DNA from 2 places in the Sutcliffiella horikoshii genome. Region 1 is predicted to be linked to the other one. Evidence: riboswitches for the same ligand, from Rfam matches in the RefSeq annotation. Region 1 holds a riboswitch; the other holds the start of a gene.
What was found. A riboswitch is a leader RNA that binds a small molecule or an ion and turns the genes downstream of it on or off. The one in region 1 is predicted to bind S-adenosylmethionine.
Positions count from the first base shown of each region.

Region 2: it holds a riboswitch for S-adenosylmethionine, as region 1 does, so the genes downstream of both, mtnK (S-methyl-5-thioribose kinase) here and K7887_RS02265 (YezD family protein) in region 1, are expected to answer to the same signal.

Region 1 is NZ_CP082918.1:431,411-435,581, reverse strand. It holds gene K7887_RS02275 (sulfate permease) at 1-962, opposite strand, end outside; gene K7887_RS02270 (phosphoadenylyl-sulfate reductase) at 993-1,709, opposite strand; gene K7887_RS02265 (YezD family protein) at 1,830-1,991, opposite strand; SAM riboswitch class I at 2,050-2,154, opposite strand; gene K7887_RS02260 (hypothetical protein) at 2,276-2,788, opposite strand; gene K7887_RS02255 (diacylglycerol kinase) at 2,950-3,870, opposite strand; gene K7887_RS02250 (flotillin lipid rafts scaffold protein FloT) at 4,148-4,171, opposite strand, start outside.
Region 2 is NZ_CP082918.1:1,454,103-1,458,273, reverse strand. It holds gene K7887_RS07490 (pyridoxal phosphate-dependent aminotransferase) at 1-246, opposite strand, end outside; gene K7887_RS07485 (carbon-nitrogen family hydrolase) at 345-1,127, shown strand; gene cspD (cold-shock protein CspD) at 1,504-1,701, opposite strand; SAM riboswitch class I at 2,021-2,180, shown strand; gene mtnK (S-methyl-5-thioribose kinase) at 2,282-3,478, shown strand; gene mtnA (S-methyl-5-thioribose-1-phosphate isomerase) at 3,482-4,171, shown strand, end outside.

The DNA.
Region 1 (4,171 bases):
GGATACACATTTTGCTCAATCAACAGCTGAATCAGCGTGTAGGAAAGTACCATCGATAACACCGGAGACACCACCCACACAACTAACAGCTGTACGACGATGTCCTTTTGCAAAACAGATCGCCCCTGCTTCACAAAACCAATCCCGATAATCGAAGACGTCGTAATTTGTGTCAGTGGCACGGGAATGCCAAACACCGAGGCAACCGTGACGATTCCGGCTCCCGTGCCCGAAATGACGCATCCTTCCTCCAGCCGCAGCTTTGTAATCTTCTTGCCATTCGTTTCCATGACACGTTGGCCAAGCAATAGCGCGCCCAAAGCTACAAACAATCCTCCCCACAGAATTCCCTGCCCAGTGTTCATAATCCCTGCTCCGACAAGCGGTCCCACCGCATTGGCAACATTGTTCATCCCCGCGGAAAATGCTTCAAACACTCCCATCACCACGACCAGCACCGACAAGATTGGAACGGCCCTTGACGACTTAACCCATCTATCAACCACTCTATTTTTCAACACCCAGGTTGCCCCGATTGCTAACAAAAACGCCAGAACCGGTGTCAGCAGCCAGAACGAAACAATCCAGGCGAGCTTTCCGACAAACACGGATTGATAGACAATTCCGGCTCCGACAACCGCACCGACGGTCACTTCACTGGTGGAAAGCGGGATGCCGAACACATTTGCTAAAAATAAAGATAGGGCCGCAGATGCGATGACAATCAGGGCGATGGCCACCGTAAAGGTACTCTGTGGCACAATTCCGCTCCCCATTGTCTTGACGACCTCTCCGCCGCCGAGCCACGCTCCAAAGAACACCGCAATCCCACATAGCACCAAAGCCACATTCCTTTTTACAACTCCTGCACCATAGGCAATTCCCATGGATGCTGCCGCACCGCTCGCCCCGATATTCATGGCGAAAAACAGACCAACGATGACAGCTATGGTAACTAACATGTTTTTTCCTCCTTCACTTCACTGCCAACCTTAGTTTGTATGCAGGCCGCACTCCGTCTTGCCGCTACCCGCCCAGCGGCCAGCGCGGGAATCACCTTCCGCACCGACTGCCTGTGTACAGGGAAAACAGCCGATGCTTGGATAGCCATGATCGTGTAGCTCGTTATAGGGAAGTCCTCGGCTCCGAATATGATTCCAAACATCCCCCCATGTCCAATGGATGAGCGGGCAAATTTTGATGTTTTGAAACTTGTCATCCTGGTTGAGGAAATTCGTGGCTGCCCTCGTTGGGGATTGTTCCCTTCTGAGACCAGATATCCATGCCTTTTTTGGCGTGAGTGCTTCTCGTAAAGGTTCCACCTTCCGTATTTGGCAGCACTTTCCGGGATCTCTTTTCCAAAGAACCGTGCCATGTGCCGCGGCTTGTTGCTCCAACGTTAGCTGCGGCTTCCTCTTCTCAATCTGCAACTTCGGATATCTCTCTTCTATCTGCTCAATAACCTTATACGTTTCCGGAAAATGCAAATCTGTATCTAAAAAAACAATTTTCGCATCAGGCTTTACTTCTTGAATTAGGTCGATCAGCACCACTGCCTCCGCACCAAAACTTGATGCATAGATTATCTCGTCGGAGTCGTAAACTCTATAGGCCCACTCCAAAACAACGGTGGCGCCTCTTGAGTCATCATCAACCTCGAAGGTGGACGAGATCTCCTTCCAATTTTCATACGTGATTTTCTGGTTCATGCTGTTACTGCTCCTTTCTTTTCCAACGCAAAAAGGCAGCCCCTTTAATGTGCATGCTTGTTGTTCCAAGCCAAGCATCATGTAAAGTGACCGCCTCCAGTTTGTCTGGTCAGCGAGTGTTTATTTTTTTTGAAGGCGAACCTTCTCATTTTTTTCTATCTGAATGACTTTTCCATCCTGTACGACTAGGGTGATAGATCCAAACTTGATGGATTGCAGCATTCTTTCCAAGTGGGTTACCACGTCTTCCCATTCTGACTTTGCCAGTTGGCTCGCCTCCATTTCACCAAATAAAAAACGCCTCTCCCATTATGGAAAAGGCGCATCGTATGTATGCTGCACCTTATCTTCCAAAATGGGTATCCATTTTGCTGGAATTGGCACCTTGCTGTTCGCAGGTTGCCGGGCTTCAACGGGCCAGTCCCTCAGCCGCTCTAGATAAGCGTCGATTCATTTGTTGTTTTTGATAAAATTAATCCTACCATACTTATATGAATTGTCAACAATGTTATTGACTGTTTTTTTAGATTTTTTTATTTTTGGGAAGTTGGTCCTAGTCAGCTACTTCATTCCCCAATCTTTGTAAGCTTGGTTTCCGAATCAATGATGGCAGCTTGATAGGAATCTCCCGAGACCGTTTCAAAAAGAACACCTTGTACTGTTTCTTCTTGTTCTTCGAGTTTCACCAAATCAACTTTTGATAATCCGTTCGGATCAAAGGTCACTTTCCCTTCCAGCTTGAATTGCCCATCCCCTAATTCCTCTGCCAGTTCAATTTCATGGTCCAGCATCCGCTCCTCCAACCATCCGGCCAGTAAGGGTTCTACCGTATCTTCCGCTATTTTCAAACTTTCATTGTATGTGAGAATCATGGAGTAGCGGACATACTGCACCGTTTCATACTCATTCCCGCCCATGCCAACAGAAGTGGAGGAGATGGTGAATTCAGGATCCGGTTCTCCTTGAGCAAACAAATTACAGCCTGTTAACACTATTGTAAGACAACACAAAACAGATAACCTCTTCAAGCTTCCCATCCAAGACATATCCTCATACTTACTCCCCTTTGTACTAACCAATCCTAACCCCTCCTGGCATTCCCATTTTACTCAACATTAACATATTTTTCCTTGTCTATGTTGCAATAAAATAAAAATGATGCGAGATTCCTATGCAGAAAGGATTCCGCACTATTTTTCAAAAAAAAATAAGCAGCGGATTCATTCTCCGCCGCTTATTTCTATTCGCATTTAGCCATTTCTATTTTCTTACGCTTTTCCGTAACAAGGACATCAAGATGACGGTAAAGGTTAACGAATTCCCCAGGAAGCAGTCCACCGTACTCGCCGTCTAGATTTAGCTGCATTTTCTCTTGAGTGTTTACTTTTACCCTGTTCGCCTTCGTGTAGATGACTAAATCATCTTTCACATGATCTCCGCGCAATGCCATAGAAGCAATACGGATGAAGTCTGCAATGTTTGCTTTTTTAAGAATGATCATATCAAACATTCCGTCGTTCATGCAGGAGTCTGGCGCAAGCTTTTCGAAGCCGCCTACTGAATTGGATAAGGAGACAAGGAACAGCATAATTTCGCCTTCAAAGATCTTTCCGTCGTATTCAATCGTTACGTTCGTCGGGCGAATAGATGGAAGCATCTCGATTCCTTTTAGGTAGTAGGCAAGCTGGCCAAGCATTGTCTTCATCTTGATTGGTACCTCATAAGACAGCTCGGTCATTTTTCCGCCACCAGCAATATTCATGAAGTATTGATCATTGGCTTTTCCAATATCCACTGGCATTGGGACGCCTTCTGCAATAACATCCACACAAGCTAATATATCATCACGTGGCAGGTCAAGTGCTCTGGCAAAGTCGTTGGTCGTTCCCACTGGAATAATACCAAGTTGTGGACGGTAGTCCTGTTCTGCAAGACCGTTGACCACTTCATTTATTGTTCCATCTCCACCGGCTGCCACGACAAGTTCATACCTGCGTTCAACTGCAAGCTTAGCCGCTTCTGTCGCATCTCCATGTCCAGTTGTTGCATGGCAGGATGTTTCATAGCCGGCTTTTTCTAATCGAACCAACACTTCTGGCAGATGCTTTTTGAACAGCTCGCGGCCAGATGTTGGATTGTATATTACCCTAGCTCGTTTCATTTCCCATCATCCTAAACGTATATTTAACTAAGCCCTCTTTTATATTTATGTGTAGTCTGTCTCTGTATGTTGTTATATAGAATAGTTATATTTACCAATACCACTAAGTAGTGAACCTGAATCCACTACTGATAACATATTAGCCTATTCTGGTGTGGATATGCAATTAAAATGAAAATTTTGAGAAATGCGGAATCTATTGTTCCAAAATAAAACCCCCACCCGCACCGCCACTTCTCAAAAGTAGCAGCTGCAGATGGGGGCACTAAGTTCTTAATTATTCTTCTGTCTTCTTCTCTTC
Region 2 (4,171 bases), 1.0 Mb from region 1:
AGTTGCAATCGCTTCTTTAAAAAATTGGTGACCCTGAAACGGGGAATATTTATGATGATTTGGTTTTTCAACGGCTTCCTGTAACGACTTTACAATATGTTCAGGAGTCGGCTGATCAGGGTTTCCTTGTCCAAGATTAATCACATCATGACCTTGTGCGACAACCTTCCCCACCTTTTCAACCAATGAAGCAAAGAACTGTTTAGGCAGTGTATTTAATAATTCAGATTGTTGAAAGTGTTTCACCTTTTTCACCTACTTAAAAAATTCTTGAAATCCTAGTCACAAATCATATATTGTTAGATTCAACTTGTAAAGTACTTTTTCAACGGGGGGATAAAATTATGAAATGGAAAATAGCTTGTATTCAATTTGATGTAGCTTTCGGTGATCCCGAGGCAAATATAGAAAAAGCATGTGAACTTTTGACAGTTGCAGGAAAAGATCGACCTGATATCATTGTTCTTCCTGAACTGTGGTCTACAGGATATGATCTCGGGCGCCTTGATAAAATTGCCGATTCTGGCGGTTTTGTCACGACCAAATTCCTTAAATCTGCTGCAAAAGAACTAAAAACACACATTGTGGGCGGTTCGGTCGCGAAAAAAACGAACAAAGGAATTTATAATACGATGATTACGGTTAACAAAGATGGCGAAGTTGCCGGCGAATATAGTAAATTACACCTTTTCCGCTTGATGGACGAGCATCATTTCCTTCAGCCAGGAAAGACGGATGGGATGTTTGAGCTTGACGGAGAAACATGTGCAGGATTCATTTGCTATGATATCCGTTTTCCTGAATGGATCCGCGCGCATACCACTAAAGATGCAAAAGCGATATTCGTTGTTGCAGAGTGGCCTTTGGCAAGGGTTGATCATTGGCGTACCCTTCTTATTGCAAGGGCCATTGAGAACCAGTGCTATGTAATTGCATGTAATCGTTCTGGTGCTGATCCGAAGAATGCTTTTGCAGGGCACTCGATGATTATTGATCCTTGGGGAGAAATTGTGGCTGAAGCCGGGGAAGATGAGGAAATTATTACAGCTGAGATAGATTTGGATAAGGTGGAGGAAGTAAGAAAAAGAATCCCAATCTTTGAAGACCGAAGACCACAATACTATTAATCTTTTTACTTTAGTTGATTGCTTAGTCGCCGCTGTTCCTTTTCGCAATTGGCTTCTCGCTTTCCGCGGGACGGCGCTGGAGCCTCCTCACTTCGTTGCGGGGTCTCAACCTACCGTTACTCCCCCGCTGGAGTCTCCGCCATTTGCTCCAATCCACAGCTGAACATTGCGTAAAGTTACGTTAATCCTTTTACAGCTAACCCGGTTAGAGGGCTTTTCACTAACCCTTAAATGAATGAAGCCACCTTGTTGATTGGAGTGGAAGGCCCGCAGGCAAGCGAAGCGCCTGGAACGGAAATCAACTGTATTACATATTCTCTTATTCTTCCAAAACAAAAAGGACTCCGGAGTGGAGTCCTTTTCTATTTGGCTAGCATTATTTTGTAACGTTAGCAGCTTGAGGTCCACGAGCACCTTCAACGATTTCGAAAGATACTTCTTGGCCTTCTTCTAAAGTTTTGAAACCTTCGCCTTGGATTGCGGAGAAGTGTACGAATACGTCGTCTTGACCTTCAACTTCGATGAATCCAAAACCTTTTTCTGCATTGAACCATTTTACTTTACCTTGTAACATGTTTGTTCCTCCTTGTGGTTAACCCACGTAAATATTACTATTCTTGCTCTTTCAAACATTTCAAGACGAAAACGTGTTTCTGACTTTCCATATTCACGAACAAAAATAATAGTTTAATAATAACAGGTGCCTAGCATTTTTTCAAGGTTTTAACCAAACAATTCATACAATTCCATTAAATTCTTTAAATAATCTGATATTGGTTACAACAAAGATTTTTCAAAAAACTTGTTGACAATTTTCCCGGCGTCTTGTTATTATTTTCATCAAGCAATAATTTTCACACAATTTCATACATTCACAATTTAATGATTGTGATCTCTTATCAAGAGCAGGTGGAGGGATTTGGCCCTATGAAACCCAGCAACCGACCGTAATACTGTTGTGAAACAGGGCGTTACACATTTGTGGACGCCGAACGTATTAGTTCATAAGGCACGGTGCTAATTCCAGCAGAAGTTATTTCTGGCAGATAAGAGGGGAGAAGTCTACTCTTCAAGCCTCTTTCTTATGGAAAGGGGCTTTTATTTTTAAATAAATGCCCCGTTACTAATCAATAAATCACACGGGGGTAATAAATATGACCATTACAGCAACTACAGAATACGAGCCGTTAACAGAATCAACCGCTATTTCACTAGCGAAAGATCTTGAATTTTTCAAAGATGGTGCGCTATTGCATTGCCGTGAAATCGGTGATGGAAATTTGAACCTTGTCTTTCACATTAGAGACGAAAATAACACAGGAATTATTATTAAGCAGGCATTGCCTTATGCAAAGGTTGTTGGAGAAAGCTGGCCGTTGACCTTGCACAGAGCAACAATAGAAGGAAATTACTTGAAGAACGCCGCTACTTTGGTACCTAATCTTATTCCGAAAGTTTATTATACAAACGAAGCATTAGCGATAACGATCATGGAAGACCTCTCCCATTTGGAAATCGTTCGAAATGGTTTTCTAGATGGCAAGGACTTTCCGCTTCTGTCAAAGCATATTGGTGAATACTTAGCGAAAACATTGTTTTACACTTCTGATTTTGGATTAAATCAACAAGAGAAGAAAAACCTTCAGCAGGCATTTGCAAATCCAGAGCTTTGTAAGATTACCGAAGATCTAGTGTTTACAGACCCTTTTTATGAAAGTGAGACCAACGATTATGAGCCTGAGCTGCTTGGTTCGGTCGAGGATATTTGGAATGATGCGGAATTAAAGCTTGAAGTGGCAAAACTGAAATACACATTTTTAACCAACGGAGAAGCACTTCTACATGGGGACCTCCATACAGGAAGCATCTTTGCGAGTGAAATCGATACTAAAGTTATTGACCCTGAATTTGCATTTTTCGGACCGATCGGCTTTGATGTTGGACAGTTCTTTGCCAATATCCTCTTGCAAGCAATCACCAGAGACGACAGTCAAAGGGCCAGCATCACTTCCCACCTTTATCAAGTTTGGGAAGGATTCACTTTTACCTTCTCTGACTTATGGAAGACAAACAGTGTGGAACATTTCACGCAAACACCAGGCTACTTGGATTTCTTCCTGAAAAAAGTCTTTACTGATGCAATTGGATTTGCCGGATGTGAGGTTATTCGTCGAACCATTGGTTTGGCGCATGTAGCTGACCTTGATAGCCTCAAACCTTATGAGCGCAAAATTTCAGTAAAACAACAAGCTTTGTTATTAGGGCAAACACTAATTAAAAATGCAGCAAATATCCGTAACATTCAAGATGTAGAATCACTTCTTAAGAATGAACTAAAAGGGAATGGATAAATCATGACAATTACTACTAACCTACCGCTATCTGTAGAATGGAAAGACTCTTATATTCGATTATTAGATCAACAGAAATTACCTCAAGAGACGGTTTTCATTGATTTGCATACCATTAACGATGTCTATGATGCCATTGTCACTCTTAAAGTAAGGGGGGCGCCTGCAATTGGCATAACAGCAGCATACGGGCTTGTTCTCGCTGCAAACTCTTATAACATAGTTAATTTAGATGAATTTCACAGCCAGTTGAAAAAGGACCGGGACTACTTGGCAACTTCTCGTCCGACAGCAGTAAACCTTTTTTGGGCAATCGACCGACTCCTACAAGTGTCTTTGCACGCTTCTTCCGTGAACGAAGCAAAAACAAATCTTGTTCATGAAGCAATTCAAATCCAACTCGAGGACGAAGCAACATGCAGGCTTATCGGCGAGCATGCTCTTTCCTTGTTTCAAAAAAACGATAAACTGCTGACCATCTGTAATGCAGGATCTATTGCAACGGCCCGTTACGGAACAGCATTAGCTCCATTTCATTTGGCAAAAGAAAAAGAGTTCCCATTAAGTGCTTTTGCCTGTGAAACAAGACCAGTTCTACAGGGATCGCGATTAACTGCCTGGGAGCTGCAACAATCGGGAGTGGATGTAACGTTAATTACCGATAATATGGCTGCGCACACCATTAAGACCAAG